DNA from 4 places in the Aliiglaciecola sp. genome. Region 1 is predicted to be linked to each of the others. Evidence: predicted binding sites of a transcription regulator. Region 1 holds the regulator's gene; each other region holds the start of a gene.
The links. The regulator FNR, encoded in region 1, switches genes on or off when oxygen is low (the NO sensors DNR and NnrR bind a similar motif). The targets are predictions, from matches to a motif close to TTGATCTAGATCAA.
Positions count from the first base shown of each region.

Region 2: a site for FNR is predicted at 2,077-2,090, ahead of atpD (F0F1 ATP synthase subunit beta). Genes of this name have one in related genera too.
Region 3: a site for FNR is predicted at 1,180-1,193, ahead of ABJV04_RS02695 (universal stress protein). Genes of this name have one in related genera too.
Region 4: a site for FNR is predicted at 2,133-2,146, ahead of ABJV04_RS18300 (cytochrome ubiquinol oxidase subunit I). Genes of this name have one in related genera too.

Region 1 covers NZ_JBDWYG010000031.1:107,666-111,544, forward strand. The annotation lists gene uspE (universal stress protein UspE) at 1-818, opposite strand, end outside; gene fnr (fumarate/nitrate reduction transcriptional regulator Fnr) at 932-1,669, opposite strand; gene ABJV04_RS07140 (sulfite exporter TauE/SafE family protein) at 1,695-2,360, opposite strand; gene ccoS (cbb3-type cytochrome oxidase assembly protein CcoS) at 2,357-2,542, opposite strand; gene ABJV04_RS07150 (heavy metal translocating P-type ATPase) at 2,555-3,879, opposite strand, start outside.
Region 2 covers NZ_JBDWYG010000069.1:68,309-72,187, reverse strand. The annotation lists gene ABJV04_RS18905 (AtpZ/AtpI family protein) at 1-170, opposite strand, end outside; gene ABJV04_RS18900 (F0F1 ATP synthase subunit epsilon) at 177-566, opposite strand; gene atpD (F0F1 ATP synthase subunit beta) at 556-1,968, opposite strand; gene ABJV04_RS18890 (ATP-dependent 6-phosphofructokinase) at 2,157-3,236, opposite strand; gene ABJV04_RS18885 (lipase chaperone) at 3,390-3,879, opposite strand, start outside.
Region 3 covers NZ_JBDWYG010000015.1:50,154-54,032, reverse strand. The annotation lists gene ABJV04_RS02700 (sodium/proline symporter) at 1-1,020, shown strand, start outside; gene ABJV04_RS02695 (universal stress protein) at 1,278-2,105, shown strand; gene ABJV04_RS02690 (MBL fold metallo-hydrolase) at 2,269-3,672, shown strand; gene ABJV04_RS02685 (ABC transporter permease) at 3,698-3,879, opposite strand, start outside.
Region 4 covers NZ_JBDWYG010000067.1:81,612-85,490, reverse strand. The annotation lists gene ABJV04_RS18310 (FAD/NAD(P)-binding oxidoreductase) at 20-1,291, shown strand; gene ABJV04_RS18305 (DUF3365 domain-containing protein) at 1,300-1,941, shown strand; gene ABJV04_RS18300 (cytochrome ubiquinol oxidase subunit I) at 2,215-3,807, shown strand; gene cydB (cytochrome d ubiquinol oxidase subunit II) at 3,804-3,879, shown strand, end outside.

The DNA.
Region 1 (3,879 bases):
CGACCTACGGTTCCAATCACTACTAACTCTGCATCTATGGTTTTAGCAACCGATGGAATTACGTCTTCAGGTAAACCTTCACTAAGGTGCTGATTTTCTTGGGGTATATTGAATTTCTGTGCATGTTCAAGCATACATTTGGCATGATGCTGTTTGACTGATTCCGTATAACCAACGGGATCAAATTCTGGAATTTCGATGGCGATATTCACTGGTGTTCCAGGGTAAGAGTTAACAAGGTTAACTTTACCTTCTAATAAATCAGCCATCATCCCTGCGGTTTTTGTAATGATTTTATTTAAACTATGGTGCTCATCATCTTCGCTACCAACATCAACAGCCGCTAAAATGTTGCCATTGCTTGGCCAGTCATGCTCTTTGACTAGCAATACAGGCACGGGAGACTTTCGCAAAATATGCCAATCGGTAGGGGTGAAAATAACCGATTTCAAGGTGTCATGCTCGTGAGTGCCTTTTACAATTAAGTCATAACTGTGGTCAATCACCTCAAATAAGACACTTTCATAAGGACGATTATGCCAAACTACTTTGATATCTACAGAGATTGAAGAGTTAGCTGCCAATGGCTCAACGATATTGGCTAGCCAATCAGTTTTATCATCTACCACAGCTTGGCGCATTGTTTCGCGTTCATCTACGGTCAACATAGTGGTCATTTCATAAGAGAAATCGTAAATGGATAGAAAGGCAGTAACACTGGCCCCCGTTTTTTGTGCCAGCAAGAGAGCCCGTTTAAAGGCTTTCTGATCATCGGTGGTCGGGTCTACAACGGCTAGTATTTTGTTAAATATGGACATTAGTTAACTCCCTTATAAGGTTTACACTTTCATCTTAAGTGTATGGGTACTTTAGCTATTTTGCCAGTTAACCGATTATTTGTTTTGACCTAAATCAACTTAACAGGAAAGGCCTATCCGCAGGCTTTATTTTGTAAAACATGCTCACCGAGCTTATCTCTAAGGGAGGCTAAATCGGGGATCTGGATAAACTTGCCATCTACTTTTATGATATTTTCTTTTTGAAAACGGGTTAATAAACGGCTGACGGTTTCTACGGTAAGACCTAAATGGTTACCTATTTCGTTACGCGTCATGGTTAAATTGAACTCGGTTTCAGAAAAACCACGAGAGTGAAAGCGGTCGGATAAATTAATCAAAAAATGTGCAAGACGTTCCTCTGCAGTACGTTTATTCAAGAGCATCATCATACTATGGTCTTGGTTTATTTCCGTGCTCATTATCTTAAGCATTTCTTTACGTAATGTCGGAAGTTGCTCGCTCATAGTGTCGAGCTTGTCATAGGGCAACTCACACACCATAGAGGTTTCCATGGCTTGGTTGTAACTTTGGTACTTTTCTGAAAAGAGTCCGTCGAAACCAACTATATCACCAGGAAAATGAAACCCGGTTATCTGTTGTTCTCCATCAGGGGAGGTAATATAGGATTTAAATGAACCTGTTCTTACCGCAAATAATGAGGTGAATTTTTGTCCTGGAATAGTGAGCTGATCATTTTTATGCAAAGGACGTTTACGCTCGATTATCTCATCTAAACTTTCCATTTCTGTTTGGTTCAGGGCTACGGGGATGCAAAGATGGTTAAAACTACAATTTTGGCAGCGAATACTGAACTTGTTCGAATCAGACATTAGATAATTCCACTTAATTCATTAGTTACCAATTATGAATCCCTTGGTAACATAAAATCAAGCCAAATAAGCACAATAAAACTGCAACGCTACGTTTTACCAAGGGTTGTGTTAACCAACTTCTGATTTGAGTGGCGCTAGCTCCCATTGCTAACATAATAGGCAGTGTGCCTAAACCAAAACAAAACATGGTCAACGCACCTTGTACTGCGCTGCCAGTGGAAACACTCCAGGTTAATGTTGAATATACTAATCCGCAGGGCAGCCAACCCCAAATCACACCATAGGGCACGGCATACATTGGGTGTTTAAAGGGAATAAAACGTTTTGACAACGGGCTGATTTTACGCCAAAAAATAGCACCGACTTTTTCGACTTTAGTGAGCAACTTTGACCATTGACCCACATAAAGCCCCAGTAACACCATAAATACCCCACCAAACAGGGTGAGTACTTGTGGGTTGATGAAAGATTGGGTTGTGACAACTTGCCCTAAAAGTCCGGCGATAGCGCCAGCAACACTGTAGGATAAAATACGTCCTGTATTATAAGCGATTAAAAATGGCCATTGTGACTGATTTTTTGGCAAGGCAAAGGTAAACGAGGTAACAATACCGCCGCACATCCCTGCACAATGTACACTACCTGCAAGACCAATTAAAATCGCTGAGAACCAGCTGATATCGTTCATTCTTCTTCAGTTTTAGGGGCTTTTTGTGGTGCTTTTTTGTCTACGTCATCATCGAATAAAATGTTGTAACCTTGACGTTCTAAATCTTCAAATTGATTTGACTTAACTGCCCAAAAAAAGATCCCGATAGCTAACAAAACGAGCAGTATAGCGATGGGGATTAATACATAAATAATACTCAATTTAGTTTCCTATTAACGGAGCAGACGAATTGAATTTGCTACTACAATGATTGAACTTAAAGACATACCGATAACGGCCATCCATGGGCTTAAATATCCAGCCACTGCAAGAGGAAGAATAAGTGCGTTGTAACCTATAGCCCAGACCATATTCTGTTTAATTTTATGGCGTACCTTGATTGCCATACTAACAGCAAATTTTACATTACTTAATTTCGAATTTAATAAAATGATATCGGCTGAACGTTTCGCCATGTCACTAGCGTCACCTACTGCAATAGATACATCGGCAGCGGCTAATACAGGCGCGTCATTAATACCATCTCCAATCATCAACACTTTATGTCCATCAGCTTGTAAACTTTGGATGTAATTGAGTTTTTGTTGAGGCGTTTGCCTAAAATACACATTGGGAATTCCCAAGGCGTTGGCAACCGAGGTAGCACTTGTTTCGGCGTCACCACTTAACATCACTAATTGTTTGCTACTCAGGTCATTGACGAGCTGTTTAGCGTCTTTTTTGACTACATCTTTTACCGTAAATGCGGCGATTAATTGTTTGCCTAATTGCAAATACACGCGAGAGTCATCAGGGTTTGCGGGCAAATTTAATTTATCATCTAAAATGCTTAGATTACCAATCTTTACAATTTGCGATTGATAGGTACCTTGCAAGCCTTTGCCAGCAATGGTGTCTACGTGATTAACCTCTAGAGGCGTTTTGGATTGAAACGCTTGGGAGATTGGATGTTTAGAATACTGCTCGATGCCAGCCGCTAAGTTGAATACAAAATTTTCGTCTGAATGATTAAATAGCTCAACTTCACTTACACTAAAGTGACCATTAGTGAGGGTACCTGTTTTATCAAAAATTACCGTATCGACATCAGGCATGACGTCAATGATATTTGCTCTTTTTACCAACAAACCATATTGGTTTAACTTTGCCATGGCGCTAGTTAATGCCGTGGGGGTTGCTAAGCTTAATGCACAAGGGCAGGTGGCGACTAAAATCGATATGGCCACCCAAAATGCCCGATCTGGTTGATAAGCTAACCAACCGAAATAACTAATCAGAGTAATTCCAAGAACAATTACAATAAAGTATTTTGAGGCTACATCAGCATACACTGCAGCCTTGGGTTTATCGGCAAGGGCTAATTCTTGCAACCGTAGTATTTTATTTACTAAGGATAATTTAAGTTCATTTTCAACTTCTATTTCAAATGAGCCTGACAGATTTATGGTGCCGCCATACACATGGTCACCAATGTTCTTTTTGATTTTCTCAGACTCACCCGTCAACATGGACTCATCTACGTTTCCATCGCCAGATG
Region 2 (3,879 bases), on a different contig from region 1:
GGTACAGCCACAGACCAGCCAATTATTCCCATCATCCCTAAACCAAACCATACTCCAGGGGAGGAGCGGCGCTTTGCATTTAGTTTTAATTGTGCTTTAGTTTCCACTTGTTTAACCAACGCATGGGTTGATTGTGAATGGGACTCTTGTTTGTTGCCTGTTTTGCTCATACAAATTTAATCTTTCGAAATCGAAGAAAATTGCTTTAAAAAAGTAGTTTCTAATTTCGCCAGGACACTGCGTAATTCCAACTGTTCCTGATCTGCTTTTAAAAATTCTTCCTCGACAGTTTTATGTAATTGCTGCAAAGAGCCTCCAACAATTGCTCTGCGCACGGAAATGAGTAATTGTCTTCCGGTTTTAATTAACATTCCCTCATCAACGGCAATATACGAATGTTCGTTAGCTGCTAGTTGATAGGTTAATATTCCCGGGACAACAGGGGTTACACAGTCAAGTCTATTGGGTAAAACGCCGAAGCTGCCTTCTGGCGTTTCAACAACAACACTATTCACGTCTTTTAACTCCAAAAATATTTGGTTGGGCAGTAAAATTTTAACTAGCATGTTGATTTTCCTGTTGGTTTGGCTCGACATTCTCAGTGTTAGATTTTACTGCTTCGCTAATATCACCAATCATGTATAGCGCGCTTTCTGGGTAGTCATCAAAATCACCTCGCAAAATTTGCTCACAACCATTCAAGGCATTTTCTAAACTGACAAATTTTCCTTCCATTCCAGTGAATTGTTCTGTGGTAAAAAAAGGCTGAGTGAAAAAGCGTTCTAAACGACGGGCTCGAATAACAACTTTACGATCTTTATTTGCAAGCTGCTCTAACCCGAGCATGGCTATAATGTCTTTAAGTTCATCATATTGAGCTAGAATTTCTCTTACTTCTTGGGCTAATTTGTAGTGCCGTTGGCCGACAATATTTGCGGTGGCTAAACTAGAGCTGGATTGCAGCGGATCGATTGATGGGTAGAGCCCTTCGCTGGCTCGTTTTCGAGAAAGCACCAAGGTTGCCGAAAGGTGTGAAAATGTGTGGGTGGCAGCAGGATCGGTAAAATCATCAGCCGGCACATACACTGCCTGAATTGACGTTATGGCACCATTTTGGGTGTTTGCGATGCGCTCTTCTAGACCAGATAGCTCAGTTCCTAAAGTTGGTTGATAGCCCATTCTTGATGGCATTTGGCCCATTAAACCAGATACTTCGGATCCGGCTTGAATAAAGCGAAAAATATTGTCGATAAGGAGTAAAACGTCTTTATGTTCGTCATCACGAAAATACTCAGCCATGGTTAATGCACTATGGCCTATGCGAAATCGACTTCCTGGTGGTTCGTTCATTTGTCCAAACAGCATCACCATATTATCTAAAACACCAGCCTGTTTCATTTCACGGTATAGCTCTTCACCTTCGCGGCAGCGCTCGCCAATACCACAAAAAATACTGACACCTTGTTGATGACTTACCATATTGTGGATCATTTCTGTTAGCAGTACGGTTTTACCTACCCCAGCTCCCCCAAACAATCCTGCTTTACCGCCACGCTCAAGTGGACAAAGTACGTCGACAATTTTGATACCGGTTTCAAATATTTGTTGTTGGCTAGATAAGTTTGAAAGCAGTGGAGGCGCTTGATGGACACTTCGGCGCTGACATTGGTGGTTGAAATCTTTACCATCAATAGGGTTGCCAAATACATTAAACATGCGAGATATATTTTGTTTGCCAATGGGAACAGTAAGAGGTTGGCCAGAATCTTCTGCTTGCATGCCTCTTGCTAAACCTTGTGTAGGGGTTAAGGCAATTGTACGCACTTTGTTGTCCGGTAATTGGGTTAGGACTTCTAGAACGATAGCGCGATTGTTGGCGTAGATAATATTGTGAATAGCAGGTGGTTTATGTTCGAATTTGATTTCAACAATACTTCCACGCACAGCACTCACAACCCCTATCTGCATAGATGCGAGTGGCTCAGCTTCGACTGCCATATTCGTGGGATCTATTCGTGACATTAACGATTTGCCTTAGTCTATAAGATGGTTATAACTTTCACTGCCAACACCAGATTGATAGGGATCAGACTTTTCGCCGTTAAAGGTTTATAAATTTCCTAAAGGTTATCGCTTATCTATATTTTTGGTTGATCCTAGGATTGCCCCGTCGTTTCTAAATTTGCGACACCAAAACTTATCCCTAAAGAAAGGGCACTTTGTAAGGTGATGTTGTCCCTAGCTACTCCTTTAGTTTGATTAGCAACTTGCTCTAAAGGTACGCTGGTTAACTGATTTTTTTGTTGCACAACAACTCGACCAAATAATTTTTCGGAAATGAGTTTCGCGGCAAATGCGCCCACGTTTGTTGCAAAAATTCTGTCATTAGCCGTGGGGGAGCCACCACGCTGGATGTGACCTAAAGATGTTGCTCTGACTTCGCCATTTAAGCGTGTTTCCAACTGGCTTTTTAATACATCTGAGATACCACCCAAGCGGATGGGATCTGGACTATCTGCAATGGTTTCTTGCACTGCCATAGTGCCATTTTCAGGTTTAGCACCCTCAGCGACAACAATAATAGAGTAATGCTGCTCACTGGCTCTTAGTTCACAAGCTGAAACTATTTCATCAATGTTGTATGGGTATTCTGGTATCAAGATCACATCTGCGCCGCCGGCCACGCCAGCATGTAGCGCTATCCAACCTGCATAACGGCCCATGGTTTCAAGGATCATAACTCGTTTATGTGAATGTCCAGTGGTGCGCAGTCGGTCAATAGCTTCGGTTACAATAGACACTGCGGTTTGGAAACCAAATGTACGCTCAGTACACATCAAATCGTTATCAATGGTTTTTGGCACACCAACAATGTTCATTCCTAACTTAGATAGCTCATAAGCAATTGACATTGTGCCGTCACCGCCAATCATCACCACTGCATCTAAACCTAGTTCATGATAATAAGACATAACGTCAGCCGAGCAGTCTTTGCCCTGATAGTCAAAAGGATTAGCTTTATTACTGGTTCCTAAAATAGTACCGCCAAGAGAAAGAATACCGCTGCAATCTGCATAGCTAAGCTGACGGACTTTACGTTTCAATAAACCGTCAAACCCATCTTCAATACCTATAATTTCGGCATTGTTATTTAACATTAATGATTTAGCTACAGCTCGAATTGCTGCATTTAATCCCTGACAATCACCACCGCCAGTAAGAATCCCAATCCGCATTATTATACTTCCTACGTTTTTATTTATAATTGCAATGTATTCATATTGGGGAGAAGTCTATTCAAGATTTTACCACTGTGGCGTGATTACGCTATTAGTAATAACCCTTACTTTTATGCTGATATAGACAAAAAGTCAGCCTATGAATATTCATCAATGGACGAGTACTTGAAGACGTTTTTGTTCATTCTTAGTAAACATCTTGTCTCTGAGGGTTTGAACTTTATTTGTTAGTTGCGTAGATGAATATTGAGCAGATAACCTATTTACTTCAGATTGGTAATCGGCTAATTTTTGTTGCCAATTTGCGCGTTTTTGCTGTAACGCCATTAATCGCTGTGCTGCCTCGTCACCAAACTCAGCGGCATAGTCATTATATGTGCTAGTTTGAGCAGGGGATTGTTGATGCAGCGAGGTTAATTTTGCTAGTTGTAAAGTTGGCGTTAAGGAGTTTTTTAATGAATCGGGTAGGGCTTCAATATGGGCCTCAAGCAACATCCGTTTTTGCTCTGCTGATAAGTTTTCATCTTGCCTAATTGCTAATCGTTGCAACGCCGCTTCATCCCATGCTTGCTCGCGAGCAAATAACATTTCAATTTCAGCTTGGCCGAAAAATTGCTCACGCAGCATCACTAGATCATCC
Region 3 (3,879 bases), on a different contig from region 1:
TTGATTTCGTTTACCCTTTATGTGGCAGCTCAATTTCAAGGCGCGGGAAACATGTTTTCTGCTACTTTTGATATGCCTATGACGGAAAGTGTATTAATTGGTGCGCTAATTATCTTTATTTACACTGTGCTAGGTGGGTTTTGGGCGGTTAGCATGACCGACGCGCTGCAGGGCTCTATTATGGCCATCGCAACGTTAGCGTTGCCCATAGCCGCAGTTGTCGCAGTAGGCGGCCCCATTGATTTTGTTACAACCTTAATTGAGGTTGCCACCCCAGAACAACTTAGTTTAACTGGGGGCAATGTTGCTTTGCTGGCTGCAGGTGTCATTATCGGCAATCTCAGTGTATCTGTTTCGTCAATGGGACAGCCACACATGCTATTGCGTTTTATGGCATTGCGAGATGAAAAAGCGATTAAAAGCGGTCGTCGTATCGCTGCTGCTTGGTTCTTAATCGTTGATTTAGGTGTCGTGGTGGTGGGGCTTGCTGGGCTGGCGTTGCAAATCCAGTTAGATAATCCAGAAAACTTATTTTTTGTATTAACCACCGAACTCTTTCATCCTATTGTTGCCGGTGTTATTACTGCTGCCGTGTTGTCTGCCATTATGTCTACGGCTGACAGTCAATTGTTGGTTAGTGCCTCTGTTGTGGCACATGATTTAGGTTTAGAAAAACATTCCCGTTTATCATCATTGAGTATTTCAAGACTGAGTATTTTATTCGTCGTTGTTTTTTCAGTGTTAGTGACCTTGTATATGCCCGAAGCCATTTTCAGTAGAGCGATCTTTGCTTGGGTTGCCTTAGGAGCATCCTTTGGCCCAATCATCATCGTGCGTCTGTGCAATCGAAATATTCATCCTAAAGCCACCTTTTTGGCGATGATCACTGGTTTTGTGCTCGCAGTCACCTTTTACATGCTTCCTAGCACGCCAGGTGATTTTTTAGAAAGAGTGGTACCTTTTTCCATTGCGCTTTTGATTGCATTTGCAGGCTCGAGTCCCCGTTCTAAACGTTCATAGAAATATTCCTCACATATTCTTTCGTAATACCACGCTAGCATCACAGTTATAAAAAATTAACGCCGCTGGAAAGAACCTAGTGCCTTTTACTTCACTTACTCGTTCCCCTTGATGTAGCGAATCCCTCGTAAATAATTCGATACTTTATCTCGCTAGATATTGATGTGGATCAGTCAATTTAAGCAGATTTAAACTATGCTTAAGGTGCAATTGAATTCCCAATCTAAGATGAGTCTAATATAAATTAAGGAAGGATTATGAAACATATTTTAGTTGTTGCCGAGAGGAAAGAAAGTGTTAAGCCGATGCTGAAAAAAGCATTAAAGTTTGCGCCTTCCAGTATTACGGTGCTGTATATAGCTAATGATTTACTTGATTCTAACGTTGAGGGACTGACTACCTTAATTAACAATGAAGTGGCAGATGCATGCAAAATAACAATTCTAATGGAGACGGTTACATCCGCAGCTGAGCGCGAAGAGTTACTGTTTAAAACTCTCAGCCATGACGAATTTGATACCACATTCATTCACCGTCCTCAATTGGGACGGGAAGAGTTGGACTTTTCACTGATCAAAGCGGCACTAAAAGGCCCGATTAAATCCAGTGTTTTGTTATGTGGTGATAATCGCTGGCGCGGTCAGTTTAAGTTGTTAGGCACTGTTGATATTTTCACTAGAACCGATGCCCAAAAAGAATTAAACGACAAAGTCCTGAATACCTCTGCACATATCGCCAAGCAGTTGTCTGCGGATGTTTCTGTTTTAGGGGTGATCCCTATTCCGCGTATAAAACAAGAGTTTGATATAACTGAGCCCGGTGAGGTGATGGTTAAAAAAGGTAAGTTATCCAAAGATAAACTTGAAAAAATTGTAGAAGATACAGGTGTGTTTACTGACTATACAGTGAAAATTGAGGCCGGCTCTGCCTATGCTTTGATCCCTTCCGTCGCCAGCAAAATGAAAGCGAACTTGGTCGTCATTGGTAACGTTGGTCGCAAGGGAATCAAAGGAATGTTAATCGGCAATACGGCTGAAAAAATTCTCAATCGGCTGACGGTTGATGTGCTTATTGTTAGGCAGTAGCGCTTAGTCAATCCTATGCAATATTTAAAGCTCAGTTGACACTAGTAGCTAGTTTTAACGGCTTTTACACGGGTTCACGGATACTATTTTAGACTAGCTAACGCCGAGTACCTGCAAATTCTGAGTTGCCTAGGCCAATATCAGATTCCATTTGGAGAGAACCATGGCTAAATTGACGTTTTACGGTGCTATTGAAGGCGTAACGGGCTCTATGTATTTACTGCAAACCGAGAATAGCAAGATTTTGCTAGATTGTGGTTTGTTTCAAGGCCGAAGAGTGGAGGAAGAGGCAAACTTAAAGCCGTTACCCTTTGATGTCAGCCGACTAGATGGTGTTGTGCTTTCCCACGCCCATTTGGATCACTCTGGTCGTTTACCCTTATTAATTTCTCAGGGCTTAACGTGTCCAATCTATATGACCTCGGCTACAAAAGAGTTAATAGAGGTGTTGCTTAAGGACGCCGCATCTTTGCAACAGCGAGATGTTGAATGGGAAAACAAACGTCGTCGCCGCGCCGGTAAAGAAGAGCTTGAACCCCTGTATAACCTGCAAGATGTGGAAACAACATTAGACGACTGTATTGGTATCAAATATCACCAAAAACGTGAAATTACAGAAGATGTGTCTATTCATTTTCTTGATGCTGGTCATATCCTTGGATCTGCCATTGTAGAAGTGTTGATAGATGAGCAGGGCGGGGCTAAAAAGTTGGTGTTTTCTGGTGATCTTGGCAATTCACAAGCGGCATTGTTAAACGATCCTGAGTTGGTTAAAGAGGCTGATGTATTGCTGCTTGAATCCACTTATGGTGATCGCGAGCATCGCTCTATGGAAGCGACATTGCAGGAGTTTGAAGATGTTATAACCGAGGCTTCTGAAAACGGTGGCAATATTTTAATTCCCTCCTTTGCGGTTGGTAGAACCCAAGAGATAATTTTTCGACTCGGTGAGTTATATCAAAAAGGTAAATTAAAACAACAAGCTGTTTTTCTAGATAGCCCCATGGCGATTGCGGTTACGGAAATTTATCATCGCTACCAAAATGTGTTTAATGAAGATGACCGTGCAGCAATGGGCGGACAAAACAATCAACAAAGTCTACATAAATTTCTACCAGTATTGCGATATTCAAGTAGTACTGAGGAGTCTATGGCGCTGAATCAAATCGACAGAGGAGCTATTTTTATTGCCGGTAGTGGGATGTGTAATGGCGGCAGAATACGTCATCATTTAAAACACAATTTATGGCGTAAACAGTCTCATGTGATTTTTGTTGGTTTTCAAGCAATTGGCACGCCTGGAAGAGCATTAGTGGACGGCGCAAAAACCTATAAAATTGCAGGGGAAACTATCGCAGTTAAAGCGCAAATCCATACCATGGGAGGGTTTTCCGCTCACGCTAGCCAGGCTCAGTTAATTCAATGGGCTGCAGGCTTCACCACTAAAAAACCACAACTGTTCTTGGTTCACGGTGAAGAAAAAGCCAAAATAGCCTTGCAAGCAGCCTTTAAAAAAGTAGGGTGGCAGGCAACCATTCCAACACTTAATCAGACGATTCAATTTTAATTGTGTAGTCGAATTATAAATAAGATTAGTCTAAGTTTTTCTTAAATCGCAAGGAAGCGACTACCAATCCTAAAACGGTGAAAAGCAATAACCAATAGACATCAAAGGTCATATCGGTAAATTCCACATCTTTGAGAATAACGCCGCGGATCAAGCGCATAAAATGTGTAGCGGGTAAGGCCTCGGCAATGTATTGGGCGGTTAACG
Region 4 (3,879 bases), on a different contig from region 1:
AAAAAAGTAAGGATCTAAAATGGCTAAAATAGTGATCTTAGGCGCAGGAACCGGTGGCATGCCAGCGGCTTATGAAACAAAAGAGATATTAGGCAAGGAACACCAAGTTGTTGTGATCAATGAACGAGCTGAATTCCGGTTCGTTCCTTCCAACCCTTGGGTTGCTGTTGGATGGCGAGAGCCTAACGCAATAACGATGCCCATTGAAAAATATCTCAATAAAAAAGGCATTGAATTCATTTGCGCAAGGGTGGATAAAATCGATGCACAAAACAATGTTATTTTAACCCACGAAAACCAAAGCATAGAATACGATTATTTGATAATAGCCACAGGACCTAAACTTGCCTTTGCTAATATTCAAGGAGCTGGACCTGATTTTTACACGCAATCCATTTGTACCTTAGATCACGCTCAACAATGCTATCAAGATTTTGAAAAGCTAATAAAAAATCCAGGGCCAGTTGTGGTTGGTGCTTTCCAAGGCGCCAGTTGCTTTGGGCCTGCATACGAATATGCGTTTATCTTAGATAAAGCACTGCGAGACGCTAAGATCCGCCACAAAGTACCCATTCACTTCGTTACCTGTGAACCTTATATCGGGCATATGGGCTTAGGTGGTGTGGGTGACTCTAAAACCATGTTGGAGTCAGAACTTAGAACCAGAGACATAAAGTGGACTTGTAACAGCAGCGTAGATAAGGTCACTGAAAGTATGATGTTCGTTTCTGAGTTAAACCGAAAAGGTGAAGTTGAATTCGAGCATCAACTACCTTTTCAACATGCCATGCTTATCCCTCCATTCAGTGGTGTTGACGCTGTGGCAAATGTTGATGCTTTGTGCAACCCTAAAGGTTTCGTTCTCACCGATGAATACCATCGCAATCCAACCTACCCGAATATATTTTCCGGCGGAGTCTGTGTTGCTATCCCTCCAGTTGAGGCAACTCCAGTCCCAACAGGAACGCCTAAAACAGGTTACATGATCGAAACTATGATGACCGCCATCGCCCACAATCTAAAAGCCCTCATTATTGACAAACAACCGCCTCACACTAAAGGCACTATGCATGCAATTTGCTTAGCCGACATGGGCAACACAGGAGCAGCATTTGTAGCCATGCCGCAAATTCCGCCCCGTAATGTTGCCTGGTTTAAAAAAGGGAAATGGGTACATTTAGCCAAAATTGCATTTGAAAAATACTTCATGCGAAAAATGCGCACGGGCACAAGTGAACCGGTTTACGAAAAGTATGTGCTAAAAGCACTTGGAATAGAACGACTAGAATAGGAAATACTATGAATAGAATATTAGCAATATGTGCAACTACAATGGGTATGTTAACTCTTGTCAGTTTCGGATCTTATGGAACGGCTACTAAGGTGGAAGAATTAGCCACAAAAAAGGAACCGCTAATAAATAATCAGGTTCAAAATCATGAAGCATCCTCAAAACAACAGATGCAAAACATTGCCAAACAAAAAATGCAGCAATTTGGTAAGCAACTCAAAAGTGAATTACTCAATGCAATTGGCACTGGTGGCTTTGAAAGTGCAGTAGAGGTTTGTCAACAACAAGCACCTAAAATTGCCGCTGAACTATCCACTAATGGTTGGACCCTAAGTCGCACAAGCTTAAAAACCCGCAACCCCGATAACCAACCCAATGAGTGGCAAAAAGAGGTATTAGTGAACTTTGAACAGCAATTGAAACAGGGCAAAGCAATGGATAAGTTGGTCTTTAGTGATATTAAAAATGGGCAATTTAGAATGATGAAAGCCATTCCTACTGGTCAGTTATGTGTTGCTTGTCATGGTACAAATATATCCTCGGATTTACGTGAAAAAATAAACCAACACTACCCACAGGACACGGCAATAAACTTTTCGTTAAATGATATACGCGGCGCTTTTAGCGTCACTGCGCCTATGTCTGAGTAGACTACTGCCAAACAAATTAATCCACAAAATCAGCTGCCAAATCAGCAACTGTCACTTATGACACACTTCTTGTCATAAGTGACACAACAACTTGACAATAAAGCCTCCCCAAAAATAAAACTCCAATCCTTTCAATACCTTAAAATATTTTCCATATTTGGCACGCAGAATGCAATTTGAGTTCAATAATGTTGATTAAGATCAACTCCGAGGTAGAAACCATCGGAATATAATAGATTCGACAACACTTTTTAAATCACTAGGAGAAACAGTATGAACGAGACTCTAATTGAGTTATCTCGTTGGCAATTTGCCTCTACCGTCATGTTTCATTTCATATTTGTTCCATTAACCTTAGGCTTGAGTTTTATGCTTGCCATAATGGAATCTGTGTATGTTTTGACTGGCAAAGAAATCTATAAACAAATGACCAAGTTTTGGGGTAAGTTGTTTGGGATCAACTTTGCTATTGGCGTTGCCACAGGCTTAACCATGGAATTTCAGTTCGGTATGAACTGGTCTTATTATTCCCATTATGTAGGTGATATCTTTGGTGCGCCTTTGGCGATAGAAGGACTCATGGCCTTCTTCTTAGAGTCTACCTTTGTTGGTTTATTTTTCTTTGGTTGGGACAAAATGACCAAAGTGAAACATCTAATGACAACTTGGTTAGTTGCCATAGGTTCTAACTTCTCTGCCCTTTGGATCTTAATTGCCAATGGCTGGATGCAATTTCCTGTGGGTGCAGAGTTTAATTTCGAATCTATGCGCATGGAAATGACCAGCTTTGCAGAAGTCATATTCAACCCTGTTGCGCAAGTGAAGTTTGTACATACGGTATCTGCAGGCTATGTGACCGGTGCAATTTTTGTTCTAGCTATTTCTTCTTATTACTTACTTAAAAACAAAGATGTTGCTTTTGCTAGACGCTCGTTCGCCATCGCGGCCAGCTTTGGGTTAGCATCGGTTATCTCAGTTATTATTTTAGGTGATGAGAGTGGTTATGAACTAGGTGATGTTCAAAAGGTTAAATTAGCCGCTGTAGAGGCTGAATATGAAACCCAGCCGGCCCCTGCTGCTTTTACCCTGTTTGGCATACCCAATGATGAAACTGAATCTGTCGATTACGCCATCCAAATACCTTATGCCATGGGTATAATTGCCACACGCTCACTAGACGAAGAAGTGGTTGGCTTAAAAGAACATAAAGAGCGCCATAGAGAGCGTATTTTATCTGGAATTGTAGCTTACGACTTATTAGACAAAGTCAGAAATGGCCAAGCGACAGAAGCTGAACGGGCTGATTTTGAGCAACACAAAGACAATTTAGGCTTTGCTATGCTGTTACAGCCTTTTACGGATGATGTTACTAATCCTTCCGAAAATGCTATTCAACAAGCTGTTGATTACAGCATTCCAAAAGTTGCACCGTTATTTTGGAGTTTCAGACTGATGGTTGCCTCTGGATTTGCCATGTTAGTGCTGTTTGCCCTAGCCTTCTATTACTCTACTAAGCACCAAATTACTAAACCTCGCTGGTTATTGAAATTTGCTCTTTGGAGCCTACCACTGCCTTGGATAGCCTCAGAAGCGGGTTGGTTTGTTGCCGAATATGGTCGTCAACCATGGTCAATTGCAGAAATATTACCGGTACATGCATCAGTATCCAATTTAAGTGTTACTGACGTCGTTATCACGATAATAGCCTACACATTCTTCTATGCAATTATGTTTATCGCCGCCTTTTATCTAATGCAGAAATACGCCAAAAAAGGCCCCAGTGAAACTTTTGCCGAAGCCGAGCGTGAATTAGAAGAAGCGGCACAACTACTAAACGATGAACAACCTCAAGGAGCAAACTCATGATTGATTATGAAACCCTTCGTGTTATCTGGTGGGTGTTGATAGGTGTATTACTCATAGGTTTTGCGATTACCG